Regions from separate parts of the Streptomyces sp. NPDC088725 genome, predicted to be linked through region 2. Evidence: riboswitches for the same ligand, from Rfam matches in the RefSeq annotation. Region 2 holds a riboswitch; the other holds the start of a gene.

Region 1 (12,178 bases), on a different contig from region 2:
GAGCCCATGGGCTCCCGCGCATGAGCATTCCGGCAGTACGGTCGGTGCCATGCGGATTCGAATCGTCGACGCGTTCACCGACCGTCCCTTCGCCGGCAACCCCGCCGGGGTCGTGCTACTGGACTCCGGCGGTTTCCCGGACGACAGTTGGCTCCAGCGCGTGGCGGCCGAGGTGAACCTCTCGGAAACGGCCTTCGCCCATCCCCTGCCGCCCGGTGGCGACGCCGACTGGGCACTGCGGTGGTTCACGCCGGTCACCGAGGTCTCCATGTGCGGCCACGCCACCCTGGCCACGGCACATGTGCTGCGCTCCACGGGACAAGCCGCGGGCGCCGTGCGGTTCGCGGCGCGTCCGGGGATTCTCGGCGCCACCGCGCGCGAGGACGGCTCCCTCAGCCTCGACTTCCCCACGTCCACGCTGACCCCGGTAGCCGCGCCGCCCGGGATCGCCGAGGCGCTGGGCGCCGAACCGGTCTCGGTGCACGACACCTCGGAACACGTCGGAGACCTGCTGGTCGAGCTCACGGACGAGCGGACCGTACGCGGCCTCACACCGCGCTTCGCCTCACTCGCGGCGCTGTCCCGGCGCGGCGTCATCGTCACCGCCGCGGCCGACGACCCGGCGCACGGCTACGACTTCGTCTCGCGCGGCTTCTTTCCCGGCGTCGGCATCGACGAGGACCCGGTGACCGGCAGCGCGCACACGGCTCTCGCCCCGTTCTGGTCCGCCAGGACCGGCCGCGGCGAGCTGACCGGCCTCCAGGCCTCGGCACGTACCGGACTCGTGCACACCTCGCTGCGCGGTGAGCGGACCCTGCTCACCGGCCGGGCGGTGACGGTCATCGACGGCGAACTGCTCACGTCACCCTGAGCCCCGCCCCCGGGCCTCACTGTTGGCCACCCCCGGAAACACGTAAGGGGCGTACGGACCAATCCGTACGCCCCCACTACGTTCGGCCCCAGCACGTTCCGCCGAACACGTTCCGCCCCTGCCCGTCCCGCCTCACCCCGTGGGCAGCCAGCCGACCTTGCCCGCCAGCAGCGCGAAGCCCACGAAGGCCCCGATGTCCAGCAGCGCATGGGCCGCGACGAGCGGGCCGACGCGCCCCCAGCGCCGGTAGAGCAGCACGAAGACGACGCCCATCGCCATGTTCCCGAGGAAGCCGCCGATCCCCTGGTACAGGTGGTACGAACCGCGCAGCACCGCGCTGGCGGCCAGCGCGGCCATCGGCGTCCACCCCAGCTGCCCCAGCCTGCGCAGCAGGTATCCGACGACGATGACCTCCTCCAGCACGGCGTTCTGCACCGCGGAGAGGATCAGCACCGGGAACTTCCACCACACGTCAGGCAGCGATTCCGGTACGACGGTCAGATTGAAGCCCATCTCCTGGGCCACCAGATAGAACGCGAGCCCGACGCTTCCGATCCCGGCCGCCACGAGCGTCCCGCGGCCGAGGTCGGGCCAGGGCCGGGTGCGGTCGAAGCCGATGGCGCGCAGTCCGCTGCCCTCCCTCAGCAGGAGGTGCGCCACCAGCGCGACCGGCACGAGCGCGGTACTGATCCCGAAGAGCTGCCAGGCGAGATCGAGCCACGGCCGGCCGGGCGCCGCCGAGGAGTTGAGTGTGGCGGCCTGGTCCCGCAGCGCTCCGGGTTTGGTCACCGAACCGATAAAGCTGATCAGCGCCGACACACCGCTCGCACCCAGCGAAAGCGCCAGGACGAGCACGGTCTCCGACCCGAAAGTCCTCCGCGAGAGGTCTTCCCGGGGAGAAGGACCGGCCACGTGTCCCACTTCCGCCTTCACTCCTGCCTCCAGTTGTGTCATCACTCCCGAGGAGACAGCTTGCCCGACGAGCACGTGGCCGGGGCGGGCAGGGTCCGTTCGCCGCGCCGCGTCGGCGGCGGATCCGCTCATGGGCGGCACGGATCCCCGCCGCACCGCCCATGACCACGTCCGCCCATGATCACGCGCGGCCGCGACCACGTCCGGTCACGGCCGCGCGCCCCTCACCAGCCGGCGGAGGGCCCGGACAGACCGGCGGGCCACGTGTGCACCGGGTCACCCCGGTGCATCAGCTCGCTGTAGCGGCGTGTCATCGCCGCGAGCGCGGCCTCGCGTCCGAGCCCCGCCTCCAGCGCCTGGTGGTACGTGTCCACCTGCCACGAGGCTCCGTTGACCCGGCGTTTGCACCGCTCCTCGATCACACCGAGGTAGAAGTCACGGTCCACGGGCGCGATGTTCCAGGCGTCGAGCCCGGCCGCGGCGAGCGGCAGGAGTTCGTCCCGTACGAGCTTGACCGCCGGAACCATCGTCGTACCGCCGGAGCGCCCGGGACGCGGCCACCGCAGCTCGGCGTCGATGCCGTAACGGCAGGCGGCGTCGAAGTTCTCGGCCGCCGCTTCGAAGGACAGCTTGCTCCACACCGGCCTGGCGTCCTCGGCGAGCGCGCGCACCAGACCGTAGTAGAACGCCGCGTTGGCCACCACGTCGGTGACCGTGGGCCCCGCGGGCAGTACGCGGTTCTCCACCCGCAGATGCGGCATGCCGCCGGCGACCTCGTACACCGGCCGGTTCCAGCGGTAGACCGTGCCGTTGTGCAGCACCAGCTCCTGGAGGGCGGGCATTCCACCCTCGTCGAGCACCCGCATCGGGTCCTCGTCGTCGCACATCGGCAGCAGCGGGGAGTGGTAGCGCAGGTTCTCCTCGAACAGGTCGTAGGCGGAGTCGATCCAGCGCTCGCCGAACCAGGTCCTCGGCCGCACTCCCTGCGCCGCCAGCTCGGGCTGCCGGACGTCGGTGGCCTGCTGGAAGAGCGGCGGCCTGGACTCGCGCCACAGCTCCCTGCCGAACAGGAAGGGCGCGTTGGCCCCGACAGCGATCTGTACGGCCGCCACGGCCTGCGCCGCGTTCCAGGCGTCCGCGAAACGATCGGGCGTGACCTGCAGGTGCAGCTGCACGGAGGTGCACGCGGATTCGGGGGCGATGGACGACGAGGTGCAGGTGAGCCGCTCCACGCCCTCGATGTCCAGGGTGAAGTCCTCACCGCGCGCCGCGACCATCTGATCGTCGAGCAGCCGGTAGCGGTCGTCGTCCGAGATGTTCTCGCGGACCACGTCCTCCTGGGTGAGCGTCGGCAGAATGCCGATCATCACGATCCCGGCGTCGACCTCATTGGCTTTACGCTGAGCATATCCGAGACCGGCACGCAACTCCTCGGCGAGCTGATCGAGAACGCGCCCGTCGATGCGGTGCGGAGCGATGTTTACTTCGAGGTTGAACATTCCCAGTTCCGTCTGGAAATCTCCGCTCGCGATGCGCTTCAGCACCTCCGCATTCATCATGCGCGGCATCCCGTCGGACCCCGCCAGATTCAGCTCTATCTCCAGCCCCATCAGATTCTTCGGCCGGTCGAACCTCTTCTCCGTCAGGAGTCGCCCGAGCACCGTCAGACACTGCTGCAGCTTCCTGCGGTACCTCTGCCGATCGGACAGGCTGCCTGAGCCGTCCGCCTCGACCTTCTCCCCCATTGACGTGTCCCTCCTCGGGTGGTCGTCCCACGGCCGGCGGCCGCTCGTGTCACGATCGATAGTGCCCCGGCTGCGTGATCCATAACGTCCGATCGACACGGCTCGACCGCTGGAGTGGCGAAAAACGGTCGTGCGGCACATTCCAATGGCATGACGTTTTGCCTCCAGCGACCGATCGGAACTGGAAAGTCGACATCTTTCAGCCGACCGTGGGCACTCAGTACTCGCAGGCCAGAAGCGCGGGTTCGCCGTTTATCGTCAAAAAAGGCGCAGCAGACGGTCCGGATAGTGTCTTGTTCGCAATATCTGCGACAGCTAGAAGAAACATTGTGTGAACACATGTCGTATAAACTCGCGAACGAGGGCAGAGAGCCCGGGCCCGGTCACATTTCTCCGGGACGGCCTTTGACCCCGCACGCTGACAGCGACGTCCGCACCCGCCCGCGCTCCACCCCACGCATCACCCTGTCTCCTGAGTGAGAGGCAACCCACCATGCCGCTGCATGTCCCCCCGGCCCCCGCGCCTGCCCTGCGCAGTGTCCTCACGGCACTCGGTTCTCCCACCGCTGTACGTGACGCCCGCACCCCCGCTCTGCAGTCCGTCCAGGGACCGCTGAGCCCCGAACTTCCCCTTCCCGTCTACGTACTGAACCGGCCCACCACGGCCGGCGGCGCCCCGCGGACCATGCTGACCGGCTGGCGGTTCCTGATCCGCAGCGGCGACCGGGCCGTGGCGGCAGCCGACACGATGCTCACCCCGGACGGCTGGGCCTTCTCGAGATTCTTCGAGGGCCCCTACCTCACCGCCACGGAGCGGGCGCTGCGCCAGGCGGAGACCCTTCAGAAGGGTTACCAGCCGCGCCTGCTGGCCGTGCCGGACCTGTACATGCTCACCCTGTGGCTGCACGAGAACACGGACGCGGAGCCCGCCGAGGGCTCGCCCGCCCCGGCCGACCTGCTCGTGCCGCTGGCTCCGGCGCCCCCCGGCTTCGCGGCGCACCGTCCGCACCGCGTGTCCGAACTGCTGCCGGTGATCGGGCTGCGCCTGGCCCCGTCGGCCCCGCTCATGGGCACCCCGGCCTGACCGGAGTCGCAGCGGCTCTCCCCCGTGCCCCGCGGCCACCCGGCCGCGGGGCACGGTCCGAACCGGGAGCACCGGCGAAGTTGAACTGAACCGTCCGCGCGGATGAAGCGTCATCGACCAGAAAGAAGTGCTGCCGCGAAATCCCTGCGGATTGACGTCCGTGGGGCAACACTGGGGCCGGACCGACAGATACTGGGGGCGGCCGTGAACTCATCGAGCCGCAGGACACTCACTTCGACGCAGCGAAAGAACCCACCCATGTGCCAGCATCAACCCGCCTGCCCGTCAGCCGATTCCGCCGACAGAGAAGCCGCTTGCCTTGTCGCACACCATCCTGAGCAGGGCTGGAGTCTGCTGTGCAACGGGGTTCTGCTCTTCGAGGACACCGGTGAACTGCTGCCGGACGGCCAGATCATCGCCCCGCACCGGCCGTTGCGAAGCGAGCAGGTGGCAGCGGCGGCCTGAGGCCGCCGGGCAGCGTGACGGCTGCTGGAACTGACAGGGGCCGGCCGGAGGGATTCCTCCGTACCGGCCCCGACGCATGACCCGTGCCACGTCCAGACGCATGATCCGTGCCGCCGCGGGCCCGCCGTACGCCGGCTGTACCGCAGTAGCGGTACGTCAGCGTGCGTACGCGTCCGTACGTCAGTGGTCGTACGCGTCCAGCGGCGGGCACGAGCAGACCAGGTTCCGGTCGCCGAACGCACCGTCTATCCGGCGGACCGGCGGCCAGTACTTGTCAGCGGCCGCGACACCGGCCGGGAAGACCGCCTCCTCCCGGCTGTACGGGTGGTCCCACTCGCCGCCGAGCGCGGCCGCGGTGTGCGGCGCGTTGCGCAGCGGGTTGTCCTCCGCGGGCCATTCACCGGACGCGACCTTCTCGATCTCCGCCCGGATCGCGATCATCGTGTCGCAGAACCGGTCGAGTTCGTTCAGGTCTTCGCTCTCGGTGGGCTCGATCATCAGCGTGCCCGCCACCGGGAACGACATCGTCGGCGCGTGGAAGCCGTAGTCGATCAGACGCTTCGCGATGTCGTCGACGCTGACGCCCGTCGCCTTCGACAGCGGCCGCAGGTCAACGATGCACTCGTGGGCCACCAGCCCGTTCGGGCCGGTGTACAGCACCGGGTAGTGCGGCTCCAGGCGCTTCGCGATGTAGTTGGCGGCCAGCACGGCGACCTGCGTGGCGCGCTTCAGGCCCTCGCCGCCCATCAGACGGACGTACGCCCAGGAGATGGGCAGAATGCCCGCCGAGCCCCACGGAGCAGCCGAGATGGGCCCCACGCCCGTCTCGGGACCCGCCGTGGGCTGGAGCGGGTGGTTGGGCAGGTACGGCGCGAGGTGGGCCCGTACACCGACGGGGCCGACGCCGGGGCCGCCGCCGCCGTGCGGGATGCAGAACGTCTTGTGCAGGTTCAGGTGGGAGACGTCGGAGCCGAACTTGCCCGGCTTGGCGAGGCCCACCAGCGCGTTGAGGTTCGCGCCGTCCACGTAGACCTGACCGCCCGCGTCGTGCACGGCGGCGCAGATGTCGCTGATGTGCTCCTCGAACACCCCGTGCGTGGACGGGTAGGTCACCATCAGGACGGCCAGCTCGGGACCGTACTGCGCGATCTTGGCGTGCAGGTCCTCGACGTCGACGTCGCCGTCCTCGCGGGTCTTGACGACGACGACCTTCATACCGGCCATCACCGCGCTCGCCGCGTTCGTACCGTGCGCGGAGGACGGGATGAGGCAGACCGTGCGCTGCGTGTCGCCGTTCGCACGGTGGTACGCCCGTACGGCGAGCAGCCCCGCGAACTCGCCCTGCGAACCGGCGTTGGGCTGGAGGGACACCGCGTCGTAGCCGGTGACCTCGGCGAGCCGGTCCTCCAGCTCGTGGATGAGCGTGAGGTAACCCTCGGCCTGCTCGGCCGGGGCGAAGGGATGGAGCGCGCCGAACTCGGGCCAGGTGACCGGCTCCATCTCGGTGGTCGCGTTCAGCTTCATGGTGCAGGAGCCGAGCGGGATCATGCCGCGGTCCAGCGCGTAGTCGCGGTCGGCGAGCTTGCGCAGGTAGCGCAGCATCGCGGTCTCGGAGCGGTGCTGGTGGAAAACGGGGTGGGTCAGGTAGTCGTCGGCGCGCAGCAGGGAGCCGGGCAGCGCGTCGCCCACCGTCTCGTCCAGCGCCTCGATGTCCGCGTCGACGCCGAAGGCGCTCCACACGGCGGCGAGCTGCGCGCGCCCCGTGGTCTCGTCGCAGGCGAAGGAGACGTGGTCGGCGTCGACGAGGTGGAGGTTGACCCCGCCGTCGCGGGCGGCGGCGACCGCTTCGGCGGCCCGGCCCTCGACGCGGACGGTCAGGGTGTCGAAGTACGCGCCGTGCACGACCTCGACGCCACCCGCGCGCAGCCCCTCGGCCAGCAGCGTCGCGTACCGGTGCGTGCGCTCCGCGATCGCCCGCAGCCCGTCGGGGCCGTGGTAGACGGCGTACATCCCGGCCATCACGGCGAGGAGCACCTGCGCGGTGCAGATGTTGCTGGTGGCCTTCTCGCGGCGGATGTGCTGCTCACGGGTCTGGAGCGCCAGCCGGTACGCCTTGTTGCCGTCGGCGTCGACGGAGACCCCGACGAGCCGGCCGGGCAGGTTGCGAGCGAACTTCTCGCGTACGGCCATGAAGCCGGCGTGCGGTCCGCCGAAGCCCATCGGTACGCCGAAGCGCTGGGTGGTGCCCACCGCGATGTCCGCGCCCAGCTCACCGGGCGAGGTGAGCAGCGTCAGGGCGAGCAGGTCGGCGGCGACGGTGACGATCGCGCCCAGTTCATGGGCCCGCTCGACGACGGGCCTGATGTCCCGCACGGCACCGGAGGCGCCGGGGTACTGGATCAGCACACCGAAGACACCGCGCTCGGCCACCTCGGCCGGGATGCCCTCGCTCAGGTCCGCGACGACGACCTCGACCCCGGTCGGTTCGGCGCGGGTCCTGATCACGGCGACGGTCTGCGGCAGGGCGTCGGCGTCGACCAGGTAGACACCGTCCTTCACCTTGCCGACGCGGCGGGACAGCGCCATCGCCTCGGCCGCCGCGGTGCCCTCGTCCAGCAGGGAGGCGCCCGAGGTAGGCAGCCCGGTCAGGTCGGCGACGACCGTCTGGAAGTTCAGCAGCGCCTCGAGACGGCCCTGCGAGATCTCCGGCTGGTACGGGGTGTAGGCCGTGTACCAGGCCGGGTTCTCCATGACGTTGCGCAGGATCACCGGCGGCGTGAACGTGCCGTAGTAGCCGAGGCCGATCATCGGCGCGAGCACCTGATTGCGGTCCGCGAGAGTCCGCAGCTCGGCCAGGACCTCGGCCTCGGTACGGGCCTCGGGCAGCCGCAGGGCTTCCGTGCTCTTGATCACGTCGGGAACGGCTGCGGCGGTCAGCTCGTCGAGCGAGCCGTAGCCGACCTGCGCGAGCATCTTCGCCTGCGCACCCGCGTCGGGCCCGATGTGGCGACGTTCGAAGGGCGTGCCTCGCTCCAGCTGTGCGAGCGGAATGCGGTTGGCGGTCATTGCGGAGGCCTCCTGGTCGACGCGACCTGCGGGGGCACCATGGCGGTGCCCGGACGGCCTCCCCCTCTGTCATCTCGACCTGAGAGCTTCACCGGCCCGCCTCGCGGCAGTCCGGTTTTCACCGTCGGTGAGAGCGGATGCCGTCGGACAACCGCCCTGCTTTCCAGAGTGACCTCGTCCGTGCGGTACGGGGGCCTGAGAGATTCCGGGGAGGATTTGCTCCTTCGGCGCCTCCGGCGAACTTCCGGAGGACTCTCCCGCACAGGGTCAGCAGCCGTTTGCCAGCCTACCAGCGCGCCTCCGCTACGGAGTTTCGAGTGGCCGACGCCCCGGATCTGCCCTTTCGTAGTACTCATACCGGCCGTTTCGACGAGCGGGTGCGACCTGTTGGAGGGAACGTGGAGACCGAGTTCGATCCGCGCAGCCTGATCGGCCGCAAAGCCTTCGACCGTGACGGCCGCAAGATCGGCACGGTGGACGAGGTGTATCTGGACGACGCGACCGGTGTGCCCGAGTGGGCGGCCGTACGTACGGGGTTCTTCAGCCGGGACGCCTTCGTCCCGCTCGCACCGAGCACGCTGTCCGACGACACTCTCCGTGTCCCGTACGAGCGCGCCCTGATCAAGGACGCCCCGGACTTCGGCGTCGGCCGTCATCTCTCGCCCGAGCAGGAACTCCAGCTCTACCACCACTACAGCCTCCCGCTGCCCGAGCCGGAACCGCCGGAGCGGTCGGCGTCGCTGTCCGACGGGGACGCGAAGCGCGACTTCGGGCGGGTGGCCGGCAAGGACGACTGATCCGTTCCCGGCGCCGGGAACCGACCCGGTCCGGGCACGGGGTCCGCTCCGGGCACGGGGTCCGCTCCGGGCACCACGTCCGCTCCCGGCACCAGGGGCAGCGGATCGGACAGCTCCAGGTCGGGATCGTCCACCCAGAACGTCCTGACCCGTCCCGGCTCCGACGTCGGCTCCTCGAAGCGCACCGTGACCCGCCGCAGCCCGCTGCCCTGTACCCAGCCCGGACCGTACTCGGCGTGGCGCACATCGTGTCCGGACGGGAAGCGCCGCTCGGCCGGTGCGCCTTCCACGGCTTCCGCCACGCTCTCCGGCCCGGGCGCGGGCGGCCGGCTGTCCGCGGACGGCCCGCTGCCTGCGGCCATCGCGCCCACCGGATCCGATTCCGATTCCGGCTCCGGTTCCGGGAGCGCGGCCTGTGCCTCCGCCGCCTGGGCGAAGAGATCTTCCTGGGTATAGTCCGCGAGCCCAGTCACACCGACTCCCAGCAGCCGCACACCGCCCGTGGTGTCCACGGCCTCCAGCAGCCGTCCCGCGGCCTCCCGGACCACGCCCGGATCGTCCGTGGGCCCGCGCAGCGTCTCCGAGCGGGTCAGCGTGGAGAAGTCGTAGCGCCGCACCTTGAGCACCACCGTCCGCCCCGAGTGCCCGCTCGCCCGCAGCCGCTCCACACACCGGTCGGCGATCCTGTTCACCTCCGTCCGTACCCGGACCCGGTCGTGCAGATCCACGTCGAAGGTGTCCTCGACGGACACGGACTTGGCCTCGCGCTCGGAGACCACGGGCCGGTCGTCGTGTCCCACCGCCATCCGGAAGATCGAGGCACCGTGCGACTTCCCCAGCAGCCGTACCAGCTCGTCCTCACCCGCCTCCGCCAGATCGGCGATCGTGGTCATCCCGGCCCGTCTCAGGTGCTCGCCGGTCGCCGGTCCCACTCCGGGCAGGGTCCGTACGGACATGGGCGCGAGCAGCTCGCGCTCCGTGCCGGGCTCCATGAGCACGAGGCCGTCGGGCTTGGCCTGCTCGGAACCGATCTTCGCCAGCATCTTGGATCCGGCGAGACCCACCGAGGCCGTGAGCCCCGTGACCGCTCTGATGTCCCTGCGCAGCCGCTCACCGGCCTCCCGTGCGGACGCCGTGTCATGAGCCGAGCCGCCGGCTTCCAGGTCCACGAAGGCCTCATCAAGGCTCAACGGCTCCACCAAGGGCGAGAGACGGCCGAGCAGCTCCATGACCTGCTCGCTGATCGCGCGGTAGAGGGCGAAGCGCGGCACGAGATACGCGGCGTTCGGCGCGAGCCGTCTCGCCTGCGCCATCGGCATGGCCGAGTGCACCCCGAACCGTCTGGCTTCGTACGAGGCCGTCGAGACCACACCGCGCGGGCCGAGGCCGCCGACCACCACCGGTTTTCCGCGCAGACTCGGCTTCGCCGCCTGCTCGGCTGCGGCGAAGAAGGCATCCATGTCCAGATGCAGGATCGTCGGTGCGGATCTCACCTCACCGATGCTGCCTCAGACCACTGACAATCGGCCGCCCGGCCTCGCCGTACGAGGCCGGAAGGAGCCGTTGACGACCGATGCACATGGCCGGAGTCGGACGACCCGACCAGGTCACACGCCCCGGTCAGACGGCCCGGTCCCGCCGGCGTCGTGCCAGCTCGTCGGCCGGGTTGTTCCCGACCAGCGTCTCGCCCGTGTCGATCCGCTCCCCGTGGAGCTGGGACAGCGCCACTTCGACGTCCCGCCACACCACGCCGACCGCGATGCCGAAGATCCCCTGCCCGCTTTGGAGCAGGCGTACGACCTCGTCGGGCGAGGAGCATTCGTACACCGTCGCGCCATCGCTCATGAGCGTCGTGCGCTCCGGGTCCTGGAACCCGCCCGCCCGCAGGTGCTGGACCGCCGCCCTGATGTTCTGGAGCGCGACGCCGGTGTCCAGGAACCTCTTGACGATCTTGAGGACCACCACGTCCCGGAAGCTGTAGAGCCGCTGCGTGCCCGACCCGTACGCCGGGCGCACGCTCGGCTCGACGAGGCCCGTACGCGCCCAGTAGTCCAGCTGGCGGTACGTGATACCCGCCGCGGCGCACGCGGTAGGACCCCGGTATCCGACCGTCTCGGCACCTGGGTCGGCCGCACTGCTGTGAAGCGGATACGGACCGTCCGCCGCCGTACCGTCACTGCTGCTTGTCACGCCGACCTCCGTCCTTGACCTGCTTTGTCGAAGGTAGGCAGTCACCAGGGGTGCGTCAACGATCGCCACACTCGCCACGCCGAGTGATAATCACCCCAAGAGTGGTTTCCCGGCTCGTGTTCCGGGGAAAGGCTGACCGAATGCCCTGTCGGAGCCCCGCCCGGGGCCCCTCCCAGGGCATTTCTCAGGCGCTCAAGAGCCAGTCACTGGCTGTTGGTCCCGAAGTCTTCGGGAGAGATCTGGTCGAGGAACTCACGGAACTTCTCCACCTCGTCCTCCTGCTCGTCGGGGATGGCGATGCCCGCATCGTCAAGCACCCCGTCGCTGCCGTAGATCGGCGTGCCGGTGCGCAGCGCGAGAGCTATGGCATCGGACGGCCTGGCGCTCACCTCGACCCCGCTGGCGAAGACCAGCTCGGCGTAGAAGACACCGTCCCGCAGGTCCGTGATGCGGACCTCGGTCAGTTCCTGTCCCACCGCTTCAAGGACGTCCTTGAAGAGGTCATGCGTCAGCGGCCTCGCCGGGGCCATGCCCTGCTGGGCGAAGGCAATGGCGGTGGCCTCCCCCGGTCCGATCCAGATGGGGAGGTAGCGGTCGCCTCCCACTTCACGCAGGAGCACGATCGGCTGGTTGGAGGGCATTTCCACCCGGACACCCACAACGTCGAGCTCGTTCACACAGCAACCCTAGGTCGTGCCCGGCCGGTTTGGGTAGTCGGGCTCCCCCAATGCTCAGAGACGGCGGACTCCGAGAGCCGTCCTGACCAGCGCCGCGTGCAGTCGTACGGACAGCGAGGCGAGTTCCTTCGTGGTGGCCTCCGCATGGGCCCTGGTCTGCGGATTCCGGTGCCGGCGCAGGGGTGCCACCACCTGTTCGACCAATCCGGCCTCACGTTCGGCCGCCGCTTTCATCACGCGGAGATGCCTCGGTTCGAGACCGAATTTTCCGAGATCCGCGACCAGTTTCGCCACGGTGACGGATTCGGCGTCGTAGCCACCCTCCGGCATCGGAGTGATGAGGCCGTACGCCTCCCACTCGTCCAGGGTGC
Region 2 (12,178 bases):
CCACGATGCCGAGTGTCTTGCCCTTCTCCAGCCCGAAGCTCAGGCCGTCGACGGACTTGACCACACCGTCGTCCGTGGGGAAGTGGACGCGCAGATCGCGCACTTCGAGGAAGGACTCGGGAGGGCGGGGGCCCGCGGGCACGGGCTCCCCGACTGCGGAACCCGTCTTGCTCTGGTCGGTCATGCGAGCCTCACTCGAGGGTCGATCGCGGCGTACAGGAGGTCCACGACCAGGTTCGCGATGATCACCGCGAGAGACGTGATCAGCGTGACACCGAGGATCACCGGCAGGTCGCGGTCGTTGATCGCCTTGAGTACCGCCTGGCCGAGGCCGGGAAGACTGAAGGTGGTCTCGGTGAGGATCGCACCGCCGACCAGTGCGCCGAGGTCCATGCCGAGCAGCGTCAGGATCGGCGTCAGCGTGGAGCGCATCGCGTGCTTGCCGATGACGACCTGCTCGGTCAGGCCCTTGGCCCTGGCAGTGCGGATGTAGTCCTCGCCCATCACTTCGAGCATGGTGGCCCGGGTGATACGGGCGTACATCGCCGCGTAGAGGAAGGCGAGGGTGATCCAGGGCAGGAGCATGCCGCCGAGCCAGCCGCCGAAGCTTTCCTCCAGCGGTACGTACTGGGCGTCGAGCCAGCCGAGTCCGTAACTGAATATGGCGAGCGACAGCAGACCTGTGAAGTAGATCGGCAGCGAGACGCCCGCCAGCGCGACCACCATCGCGCCGCGGTCCCACAGTGTGCCCCGCTTGAGCGCGGAGAGCACACCGGCGGCGAGGCCGAAGATCAGCCACAGGACCGCCGCGCCGATCGCCAGCGCCAGGGTCACCGGCAGGCGGTCGGTGAGCACCGGCCAGATGGCCTGCTCGCTCTTGAAGGAGTAGCCGAAGCAGGGGGCGACGCAATGGGTGACGTCTCCGCCGGCCGTGTAGGTCCTGCCAACGAAGATGCCCTTGAAGAACTCCCACAGCTGAACGAAGATCGGGTCGCCCAGCTGGAGCTTCTGCCGGATGGCCTCCACAGCCGCGGCGTCGGACGTCTTGCCCACGTACATGGTGGCCGGGTCGATACCCGCCCACTTGGGGACGAGGAAGAAGATGCAGAAGACCACCAACATGATGACCACCAGCATCACTACGACGGCCATGAGCCGCCTGATGAGGTATGCGAGCACTGCTCTCGGCCATGCGGCGGGCCGCGGGCCACCGGAGTTCGTCCGGTGGCCCGCGGTCACACCGCGCCGGCCTTCACCTGCCTTTCGTGCCGTACGGCGGGTGTACCGGTGGTGGTTACTTCATTACGCCGAGACTGACGAAGTCGTACACACCGGCGAAACCGTCGGTGGTGTAGACGTTGGTCAGCCTGCTGGAGCGGAAGTTGATGTACTTCTCGAAGGTGAAGGGCAGGTAGTACGCGCCCTCCATCACCTTGTGATTGATCTCCGTCGCGATCTGCGCCTTCTTCGTGTCGTCAAGCTCCGTGGTGAACTTGTCGAAGGCGCTGTCGATCTTCGGGTCCTTGATCATCGCGAAGTTGTTGTTCGCGCTGGGAAGGATGTACTTGCTGTCCCACAGCGGCACGCCATAGCCCTGGACCGACGGGAAGTCGGGGCCCCAGCCCATGATGATGATGCCGTAGTTCTTCTTCTTGACGATCGTCGGGTTGCCGATGATGCCGGCGACCTGCGATCCGTCGAACTGGTCCAGCTCGGCGACGACGCCGATCTTCTTCAGCGACGCCTGGAGCGACTGGGCGCTGGCCACCTCGACCGGCTTGTTGTTGCGCACCGCGATGGTGGTCTTGAAGCCGTTCGGCTGACCGCAGGCCTTCAGCTCTTCCTTGGCCTTGGCGATGTTCGCCGCACCGTCGTTGGCGGCCAGGCCGTACGGGTCGTACTTCTGGCCCTCGGAGCCCGGGACCGCCGGGGGCAGCATGTTGGTACCGATGTCGCCACCCGCCAGCGGGCCGCCACGCGCGGTCTGGAGCGACTTGTGGTCGGCTCCGTAGATCACGGCCTTGCGGCAGTGGATGTTGTCCATCGGCTTCACGTTCTGCGGGAACACGGCGTACCGGATGTAACCCGACGTCGGGTTGTCCAGGTTTTCCTTGTTCTGCTTCAGCGCCTTGATGCGGCCCTGCGGGGAGAGACCGGTCTGGTTGAAGTCGAGGTCGTAGTCCCCGGCGAGCAGACGGTTGTCCATGTCGTCGGCGTTGCTGAACATGTTGATGGTGACCTCGTCCGGAAGCGCCTTGCGGACCGGGTCCGAGGACTGCTTCCAGCTCGTGTTGCGCACGAGCACCAATGACTTGTTCGGGGAGTACGACTTGAACTTGTACGGTCCGGAGGAGAACGGGTGCAGGCTGTACTTGGACTTGGTGTCCTTGTCCTGACGCACCGGGGACGAGGACATGAGCGCGAGCATCTGCTCGAAGTCGCTGTTCGCCTCGGGCAGGTTGAAGACGATCGTCTTCGCGTCCGGCGTCTGGATCGCCTTCAGGCCGTCCTTGGACGTGTCCTTGTAGGGACCCTTGTACTCGCCCTTCGGGTCGAGCGCGTCCTTCAGGTAGACCGGGCCGCCGGACAGTACGTCCTGCGCCCACTGACGCTCGATGCCGTACTTGACGTCCTGGGAGGTGATGGCCTTGCCGTCCTCCCAGGTGCTTCCGTCACGCAGGGTGTACTTGTACGTCTTACCGTCGTTCGTGATCTCGGCCTTGGCCGTGGCCAGGTCCGGGGTGACCTCGGAGCCGGTCGCACCGGGCTCCGTCTTGTAGGTCACGAGCTGACGGCTGTAGAAACGCATGAAGTCCCACACGGCGCCGTAGTAGGCGCGGGTGGTGTCCCACGAGTCGGCGTCCTGGACGGTCGCGAACTTGAGCGTGCCGCCCTTCTTCGCCGAGGCGCTGGCCACCTTGTTGTTGGCCGCATCGAAGCCTGCCGCGCTGCCGCTCTTGTCGTCCTTGGCGCCGCCGCCGCACGCCGCCGTGCACAGCAGGGCCGCGGACACGACAGCGGCAGCGAGGACCTGCTTGCGTCGCCCCGTGGTGCGTTGGGTAATCACGATCTCGGATCCTCCGAAGTGAGTAACAGCCCGTTGGTGAACGGGCCCTGATGTACCGCGGTTCAGCGCGACCCCTTCGGGTCGAGCGCGTCACGCACACCGTCCCCGAAGAGGTTGAAGGCGAGCACGGTGATGAAGATGGCCAGACCCGGGATCAGCATGTACATCGGGTCCGAGTCGTAGTAGCCCACCGCGGAGGAGAGCATCTGTCCCCAGGAAGCGGTAGGTGATTTGACGCCCACGCCCAGGAAGCTGAGTGCCGCTTCGGTGAGGATGTTGGTCGGGATCATCATCGTGGAGTAGACGATGATCGGCGCGACGATGTTGGGCAGCAGCTCCTTGAACAGGATGTAGCCCTGCCCCGCTCCGAGACTGCGGGCGGCTTCGACATATTCCCGCTCGCGCAGGGAAAGCGTCTGACCGCGGACGACTCGTCCGACGTACGGCCAGCCGAAGAACCCGATCACCAGGATCATCACCAGCAGCCGGACGCCGCTGCCGCTCAGGCCGAGCATGTCGTTCGGCATGACGGAGACCAGCGCGATGATGAACAGCAACTGCGGAAAGGCAAGCAGCATGTCCATCACACGGCTGATGACGGCGTCGAGCCAGCCGCCGAAGTAGCCGGCCAGTACGCCGAGGACGGTGCCGAGCAGGACGGCGACGACAGCGGACATGAAGCCCACCAGAAGCGAGACCTGTGCGCCGTAGACGATGCGCGCGAAGACGTCGCGGCCGCTGACCGGCTCGACCCCGAAGAGGTGCTCTCCGCTGATCCCTCCGAAGGAACCCGTGGGCGTCGAGAAGAGAGGGTCGATCAGCTCCTCGTGATACTCGTTCGGCGCCTGGCCGACCAGGTGGGTGATCAGTGGCGCGAGCACCGCGACCAGGATCAGCAGGAGCACGACGATTCCGCCGGTGAGCGCCAGCTTGTCCTGCTTCAGCCGGCCCCAGGCGATACGACTGAGCGACCGGCCCTGGACCCGCTTCTCCGGAACGGCGGCGACCTCTTCCGTCGCACTCGGCGCCGTTTCCGTGGTCGGCTCGTGCAATGGTGCCGTCATCGTGGCAAGAACCCCTCTCAACCGGCGGTGACCGGCCCGCACTTGCCGCTGTAGCGGCGCGTTCCTATCAGTGTCGCGAGCAGCAGACTGACTCCGTCACGCGGGTCGGGCCGCTCGCACACAGGCCCGAAAGGCCATGCATGCGGGGAGTCTTCACGTCGTTTGCGATCACCCGCCAGTCCTGACGGCGAATGGATGCGCAACCGTGATGCTCTCAGAGGTGTTCCGTTATCCGGACTGCGGGTAACCATAGGCGGACGTATGCCATTTGGGACAGGGTGGATCACAACTCCCAATGCGCAAACCAGCGCACAGGGGAGGGCATTACCCCCACAGGCGTACTTCCCGGGCACGTTCTACGCGCGTCAGCCGTGTGGGATGCGGATTTCCCGTGTGATTCCTGCAGCGCAGGTGTCTGCCCAACTGCCCCCGTGCTCAGGTCAGTACGGGCGCGGGTACCCGTATCCGGACGGTCCCTGCGGTGCGCCGTGGGCGTCCCTGTCGTAGAACGGACGGGAGTTGGCGCGCAGCCACATCGCCACCGGGTCGTACTCGTCGGACATCGCGACCGTGGAGACGGCCAGTCCGTTGGGGACCGTCGCGATCGACTGCTGCATCATCGTGCGCACGGAGGCGACGGACGTCGGGCTCATGTCGTACAGGTCGAGACCGATGGTCAGGTACGGGGCGCCGATGGCCGGCTGCACCCACGCGCGCCGCAGCGACCTGACGGCCGGCGTGCGGTGGGCGTTCTGCGTGAGCAGCGCGTAGAACTGCGGGATCTCGATGGCCGGTTCCGACAGCCGCAGCGGTCCCGCGGGCATCAGGTCGAGGCCGGTGGCGATCCGGCGCAGGTCGAGCCAGGGAATGCCGACACCGCCGCCGGGGGCGTGCGGGTTGAGCCAGATGCCCCAGCGGTCGGGGTAGAGCGCGCGGGCGATGTCGCGGCCGGTGACGACTTCGTAGGCGCGGTTCCAGCCACTGGCGGCCAGCTCCTGGGCGGAGGTGACGCAGGGGGCGTAACCGAGGCCGTCGACTTCCATGTTGCCGTACTGCGCGTCCGGCGAACCGGACTCGCCGTGCCACAGCAGCATCCACAGCCGGTCGGCCGGACTCTCGGCGAGAGCTTGCAGAAGCGCCTCGTACGCGTCGTAGCGTCCTGGCGTCACCTGGCGCAGCATCTGCTCGACCTGCCCGTCCGCCGCGGTGCCTGACGCGCTCACTATGGGTCCCGCCCCTCTTCGATCCGCCATTCAACCGTCATCAAATCAGCTTAGGTGGCCGTTCTTGTACTGACTTGACGCCGGGTGTCGCCCGCGTGCGGGCGGCCGCGCGCACGGCCGCGTGCCGTCCGTCAGACGTATCCGCGCTGGTAGAACGGCCGTACTTTCTCCAGCATCCAGTCGCCGACCGGGTCCTGGGCCACGTCGAGCAGGATCAGATTGACCTGCCAGCCCACCTGTATCCGGCCGAGCGCGCGGCCGAGCGCGTCCAGCGGCGCGTTGCGCTCGGGGCCTTCCCAGGAGGTGAGCTGGACGCCGATGAAGAGAGAAGGGGCGTCGCCCTCGATGCTCGCGAGCGCGCGGCGCGCGGTGAGCACCACTCCGGCCGCCTCGAACTCCTCACCGGCCGCGGCCAGGAAGTCGACCGGCTCCTCCTGCCAGTCGGGCTCGAAGAGCCTGACCCGGCCGCCGGTCGCGGGACCGTCGAGCACCGTGCGTCCCGTGCGGCACAATTCGGCCACCGCGTGCGGCGGCAGCGGCATCCCCACCGTGCCACCGGGGTTGACGGCGATACCGAGCTGCGGGGGCAGACCGCGGGCGAAGTCGCGCGCCGGCGCGACCGTGAACGCCATGTGCGCGCCGACGCAGTCGAGGAACTGGCCCTCGGAGCTGAACACCGGGACGTACGCGCCGCCTTCGATCTCGACCGTCGGCAGGTCGAGGTCACGGCTCTCCGGGCTGCCGCCGTTGGGCAGCGGCACCCATACCTGGCTCCGCCCCAGGACCTCGACGAGCCGTGCGCCCGCCCCTTCGTTGCCGAGCGAGGCGGCAAGCACCTCTTCCAGCTCGTTGCCCGGCCATGCTGTGTTCAACGGTCTTCCCTCCACCCTCGTACCTGCCGCAGCACCATAACGCCGCAGGCGGCGCCCCGGGTGATCCGGAGATGTTCTCAACGCGGCGCCGTTGTGAAGGCGATACGTCCCAGCGCCCCCGCGGCGTGCCGGTCGAGCAGCACCGCCGAGGCGCACCCCGCGGGCAGCCGTCCCTCCTCCGCTCCGGCGATCAGCCGCCGCACCGCGCGGCGGTGCCGGGCGAAGGCGTAGCCGGAGACGCCCCGTCCGCGCTCGCGCTGTCCGGCGCGGGCGACATCGGGCGGCACGTCCAGCAGGACGAGATGGAGCCGCCGGCCGCGACCGCGGGTGACGCGCGCCAGCCAGAGGCGTACCCACTTCTGCGTGCCGCAGTCATGCACGACCACACCGGCGCCGGAGCGCAGCGTCCGCCATAAGCCGAGGTAGTGCGCGATCCGCACCAGAGGGCGGTAGACGGCGTAGGGCAGCGGACGCGGCATCCGGCGTTCCCAGCGGTCCCTGGCGTCCTGCGAATCGACCCCGCCGCCCTCGGCGGTCCGCCGGATGAGGGTGGACTTGCCGCTGCCCGGGAGGCCGGAGACCACCACCACGTCCCCGGACGCGAAGACGAGACGCCGGGGCACATCTCCGCCCCCCAGTGGCCCCCGGCGCAGATCGCGTACGGCCCGCGCCGGGGGCACCACCGTCTCGCGCGCGTGGGGCCGCCGCGCCGGCGGCACCCCCGCGGTCGTCGGACCCGCGTCGAACCGCCGTACCGCCATCCCCGTCCCCCTGCCTGCGACTCCACGGCCGGCACCCCGGCCCGGCACGCGCCCGTCACGGCCGGCACCGGCACGGTCGCCGCCGATCAGCCGTCCGGCCCATGAGACTTCCCACAAAGTGTAAAGAATTGGCAATGCCGCACAAGCCTTTCACGGCGGCGGTCCGGCAGCGGCGGCGTGCGCTCCGGAGTCCCGGGCAGGCGTCCGGCATGCGATGATGTGCCCGCCAACTGCATACCGGCCGTTTGAATCCGCGCGGGAGAGTCCCGGTCACCGTGTGTGCCGGGCGCCGAAGGAGCAAGTCCTCCCTTGAATCTCTCAGGCCCCGTACCGCGTGGATGAGGCAGATCTGAAAAGCGGGCCGCAGCCAAGCGGCCCCACCCAAGGTGCAAGTCACGACCATCGGTGCGTACGTGGTTACGCAGTACGGAGTACGCGCGGTCACGCGCGGGTCGCGACGAACCTCTCAGGTTCCGATGACAGATGGGGAGGACCGTCCTCACCGTCATGCCGTCCTGTCGTCACGCCGCCATGCCCTGGGAGCCCCACTGATGAGCACTGCCCCCCGACTCACCGCGCTCGACGCCGTGCACCGTTCGCTCGGCGCGACCATGACCGACTTCGCGGGCTGGGACATGCCGCTGCGCTACGGCAGCGAGCGCGACGAACACACCGCCGTCCGCACCCGGGCCGGTCTCTTCGACCTCTCCCACATGGGCGAGATCACCGTCACGGGCCCCGCCGCGTCCCAGCTCCTCGACCACGCCCTGGTGGGCAACATCGGCGGGGTGGCCGTGGGCCGCGCCCGCTACACGATGATCTGCCAGGAGGACGGCGGGATCCTCGACGACCTGATCGTCTACCGCCTCGGCGAGGACGAATACATGGTCGTCGCCAACGCCTCCAACGCGCAGACGGTGCTGGACGCGCTGACCGCCCGCGCGGCCGGTTTCGACGCCGAGGTGCGCGACGACCGCGACGCCTACGCGCTGCTCGCCGTCCAGGGCCCGGAGTCGCCCGGCATCCTGAAGTCGCTGACCGACGCCGACCTGGACGGGCTCAAGTACTACGCGGGCCTGCCCGGCACCGTCGCCGGCGTGCCCGCGCTGATCGCCCGCACCGGCTACACCGGTGAGGACGGCTTCGAGCTGTTCGTCGAGCCCCGGTACGCCGAGCAGCTGTGGCAGGCGCTGACGAAGGCCGGCGAGGGCGTCGGGCTCGTGCCCTGCGGTCTGTCGTGCCGCGACACGCTCCGTCTCGAAGCGGGCATGCCGCTGTATGGGAACGAGCTGTCCACGGCCCTGACCCCGTTCGACGCGGGCCTCGGCCGCGTGGTCAAGTTCGAGAAGACGTCCAACGGCGGCGCCTTCGTCGGACGTACGGCACTGGAGGCGGCGGCCGAGCGTGCCGCGAGCGCCCCGCCGCGCAAGCTGGTCGGCCTGATCGCCGAGGGCCGCCGCGTCCCGCGCGCCGGGTACCAGGTCGTCGTGGGCGGCGAGGTCGTCGGCGAGGTCACCTCGGGCGCTCCGTCGCCGACCCTGGGCAAGCCGATCGCGATGGCGTACGTCGACGCCGCGTACGCCGAGCCGGGCACGGCGGGCGTCGGGGTCGACATCCGCGGCACGCACGAACCGTACGAGGTCGTGGCGCTGCCGTTCTACAAGCGCCAGAAGTAAAAGCACCGGAAGTAAAGCACCGGAAGCACGGGCGCCCGGAAGCACAGGCGTCAGAAGCGATACGAGCGGTGTCCCGGGCCGGTTCCGGCATCCGGTCTCAGTCCGTAAGACGCTGTTCCCCACCACTCCCCCGCGTACAGGAGAATTCAGGTCATGAGCAACCCCCAGCAGCTGCGTTACAGCAAGGAGCACGAGTGGCTGACGGCCGCCGAGGAGGGCGTGTCGACGATCGGCATCACGGAATACGCGGCGAACGCCCTCGGCGACGTCGTGTACGTCCAGCTCCCGGAGGTCGGGGACACCGTCACGGCGGGCGAGACCTGCGGTGAGCTGGAGTCCACCAAGTCGGTCAGCGATCTGTACGCCCCGGTGACCGGCGAGGTCACCGAGACGAACCAGGACGTCGTGGACGACCCCTCGCTGGTGAACTCCGCGCCCTTCGAGGGCGGCTGGCTGTTCAAGGTGCGTGTCGCGGAGGAGCCGGGCGACCTGCTCACCGCCGACGAGTACGCCGCGTTCTCCGGCAACTGACGTGCCCCGGGCGGTCCGGCCCTTCCGGACCGCCCGGCAAGCCCCGGCAACTGACACCCCAGGGACTGTGATGTCTTCGAAGTCGCTCCTCACCACCTCGCTCCACGATCTCGACCCGGACGTAGCCGCCGCTGTCGACGCCGAACTCCACCGTCAGCAGTCCACCCTCGAAATGATCGCCTCGGAGAACTTCGCTCCGGTCGCGGTCATGGAGGCGCAGGGCTCCGTCCTGACCAACAAGTACGCCGAGGGCTACCCCGGCCGCCGCTACTACGGCGGCTGTGAGCACGTCGACGTGATCGAGCAGATCGCCATCGACCGCGTCAAGGAGCTGTTCGGCGCCGAGCACGCGAACGTGCAGCCGCACTCCGGCGCCCAGGCCAACGCGGCCGCGATGTTCGCGCTGCTCAAGCCCGGCGACACGATCATGGGCCTGAACCTCGCCCACGGCGGGCACCTGACCCACGGCATGAAGATCAACTTCTCCGGCAAGCTCTACAACGTGGTGCCGTACCACGTCGACGGCGAGTCGGGCCAGGTCGACATGGCCGAGGTCGAGCGCCTGGCCAAGGAGACCCGCCCGCAGCTGATCGTGGCTGGCTGGTCGGCGTACCCCCGCCAGCTGGACTTCGCGGCCTTCCGGCGGATCGCCGACGAGGTCGGCGCGTACCTGATGGTCGACATGGCGCACTTCGCCGGTCTCGTCGCCGCGGGGCTGCACCCGAACCCGGTGCCGCACGCGCACGTCGTCACGACCACCACGCACAAGACCCTCGGCGGCCCGCGGGGCGGTGTGATCCTCTCCACGCAGGAACTGGCCAAGAAGATCAACTCCGCGGTCTTCCCGGGTCAGCAGGGCGGTCCGCTGGAACACGTCATCGCGGCCAAGGCGGTCTCTTTCAAGGTCGCCGCGAGCGAGGAGTTCAAGGAGCGCCAGCAGCGCACCCTGGACGGCGCCCGCATCCTCGCCGAGCGGCTGGTACAGCCGGACGTCACCGAGGTCGGCGTCTCCGTTCTCTCCGGCGGCACGGACGTCCACCTGGTCCTGGTCGACCTGCGGAACTCCGAGCTGGACGGCCAGCAGGCCGAGGACAGGCTCCACGAGGTCGGCATCACCGTGAACCGCAACGCCGTCCCGAACGACCCGCGCCCCCCGATGGTCACCTCGGGTCTGCGGATCGGCACCCCGGCGCTCGCCACCCGCGGTTTCACGGCCGAGGACTTCACCGAGGTCGCCGAGATCATCGCGGCGGCTCTCAAGCCCGCGTTCGACCGCGATTCCCTGGCCGCCCGGGTCTCGGCGCTGGCGGACAAGCACCCGCTCTACCCGAACCTGTAGCAGTCCGCGGGCCGTACGCTCCATACGTACGTACGGTCCGCATCCGGGTTTCCGGGGCACCGCGCACACTGGACCGTGCACGCGCGGTGCCCCGCCCCGCGTACGCCGCCGCTTTCCGCACCACCCCGGCGGACAACGGCGTCTCCCCACCAGCTAGGAGTACCCCCGTGGCCATCTCGGTCTTCGACCTGTTCTCGATCGGCATCGGCCCGTCCAGCTCTCATACGGTCGGCCCGATGCGCGCGGCGAGCATGTTCGCCCACCGCCTCAAGAACGAGGGCCTGATCACCCACACCGCCACGGTCAGGGCCGAGCTGTACGGCTCCCTCGGCGCGACGGGCCACGGCCACGGCACCCCGAAGGCCGTGCTGCTCGGCCTGGAGGGCAACTCACCGCGCACCGTCGACGTGGAGAACGCGGACGCCGAGGCGGAACGTATCCGCACCAGCGGACGGCTGAACCTGCTCGGCGCGCACGAGATCGCCTTCGACGCCGACACGGACCTGGTCCTGCACCGCCGAAAGGCCCTGCCGTACCACGCCAACGGGATGACGGTCTTCGCGTACGACGCCGAGGGCACACCGCTGCTGGAGAAGACGTACTACTCGGTGGGCGGCGGCTTCGTCGTGGACGAGGACGCGGTGGACGAGAACCGCATCAAGCTCGACGACACCGTGCTGAAGCACCCCTTCCGCACCGGCGACGAGCTGCTGCGGATGTCCCGGGAGACCGGCCTGTCGATCTCCGCGCTGATGCTGGACAACGAGAAGGCGTGGCGCACCGAGGACGAGATCAGGGCCGGGCTGCTGGAGATCTGGCGGGTCATGCAGGCGTGCGTGTCTCGCGGCATCTCCCGCGAGGGCATCCTGCCGGGCGGCCTGAAGGTCCGCCGCCGCGCCGCCCACTCCGCCCGCCAGCTGCGCGCGGAGGGCGACCAGCAGGCCCACGCCATGGAGTGGATCACGCTCTACGCGATGGCCGTGAACGAGGAGAACGCGGCAGGCGGCCGCGTCGTCACCGCCCCCACCAACGGTGCGGCGGGCATCATCCCGGCGGTCCTGCACTACTACATGAACTTCGCAGCGGGCGGCGCCACCCCCGAGGAGAAGGAAGACAACGTCGTACGGTTCCTCCTCGCGGCGGGCGCCATCGGCATGCTCTTCAAGGAGAACGCCTCCATCTCCGGCGCCGAGGTCGGCTGTCAGGGCGAGGTCGGCTCGGCGTGCTCCATGGCCGCGGGCGCCCTCGCGGAGGTACTCGGCGGCAGCCCGGAACAGGTCGAGAACGCCGCGGAGATCGGCATGGAACACAACCTGGGCCTGACCTGCGACCCGGTCGGCGGTCTGGTCCAGATCCCGTGCATCGAGCGCAACGGCATGGCCGCGGTGAAGGCGGTCACGGCGGCCAAGATGGCGCTGCGCGGCGACGGCAGCCACAAGGTGTCCCTGGACAAGGTCATCAAGACCATGAAGGAGACGGGCGCGGACATGTCCGTGAAGTACAAGGAGACGGCGCGCGGCGGGCTGGCGGTCAACATCATCGAGTGCTAGGGGAATGGGCCCTGACCAGCGCGTTCGTGTCTTTCAGCGCTGTCAGGGCCTTCCCTGCTTACGCGGCGGAAAGTCCCTGGAGACTCCCTGAGGCA

What was found. Region 2 has a riboswitch for glycine ahead of gcvT (glycine cleavage system aminomethyltransferase GcvT). Riboswitches for the same ligand answer to the same signal wherever they lie in the genome.
Region 1: it holds a riboswitch for glycine, as region 2 does, so the genes downstream of both, gcvP (aminomethyl-transferring glycine dehydrogenase) here and gcvT (glycine cleavage system aminomethyltransferase GcvT) in region 2, are expected to answer to the same signal.

Annotation. Positions count from the first base shown of each region.
Region 1 is NZ_JBIVLO010000011.1:233,476-245,653, forward strand. Features, by position in the region: gene ACIP6N_RS25645 (PhzF family phenazine biosynthesis protein) at 50-871, shown strand; gene ACIP6N_RS25650 (CPBP family intramembrane glutamic endopeptidase) at 1,004-1,825, opposite strand; gene ACIP6N_RS25655 (glutamate--cysteine ligase) at 2,008-3,528, opposite strand; gene ACIP6N_RS25660 (hypothetical protein) at 4,022-4,612, shown strand; gene ACIP6N_RS25665 (DUF5999 family protein) at 4,871-5,077, shown strand; gene gcvP (aminomethyl-transferring glycine dehydrogenase) at 5,258-8,143, opposite strand; glycine riboswitch at 8,317-8,413, opposite strand; gene ACIP6N_RS25675 (PRC-barrel domain-containing protein) at 8,542-8,940, shown strand; gene ACIP6N_RS25680 (DNA polymerase IV) at 8,835-10,433, opposite strand; gene ACIP6N_RS25685 (MerR family transcriptional regulator) at 10,561-11,130, opposite strand; gene ACIP6N_RS25690 (bifunctional nuclease family protein) at 11,334-11,807, opposite strand; gene ACIP6N_RS25695 (MerR family transcriptional regulator) at 11,862-12,178, opposite strand, start outside.
Region 2 is NZ_JBIVLO010000009.1:5,676-17,853, reverse strand. Features, by position in the region: gene ACIP6N_RS22225 (ABC transporter ATP-binding protein) at 1-184, opposite strand, end outside; gene ACIP6N_RS22220 (ABC transporter permease) at 181-1,179, opposite strand; gene ACIP6N_RS22215 (ABC transporter substrate-binding protein) at 1,295-3,067, opposite strand; gene ACIP6N_RS22210 (ABC transporter permease) at 3,130-4,131, opposite strand; gene ACIP6N_RS22205 (enhanced serine sensitivity protein SseB C-terminal domain-containing protein) at 4,572-5,354, opposite strand; gene ACIP6N_RS22200 (enhanced serine sensitivity protein SseB) at 5,486-6,226, opposite strand; gene ACIP6N_RS22195 (AAA family ATPase) at 6,304-6,987, opposite strand; glycine riboswitch at 7,234-7,330, shown strand; gene gcvT (glycine cleavage system aminomethyltransferase GcvT) at 7,539-8,663, shown strand; gene gcvH (glycine cleavage system protein GcvH) at 8,817-9,194, shown strand; gene glyA (serine hydroxymethyltransferase) at 9,265-10,533, shown strand; gene ACIP6N_RS22175 (L-serine ammonia-lyase) at 10,701-12,083, shown strand.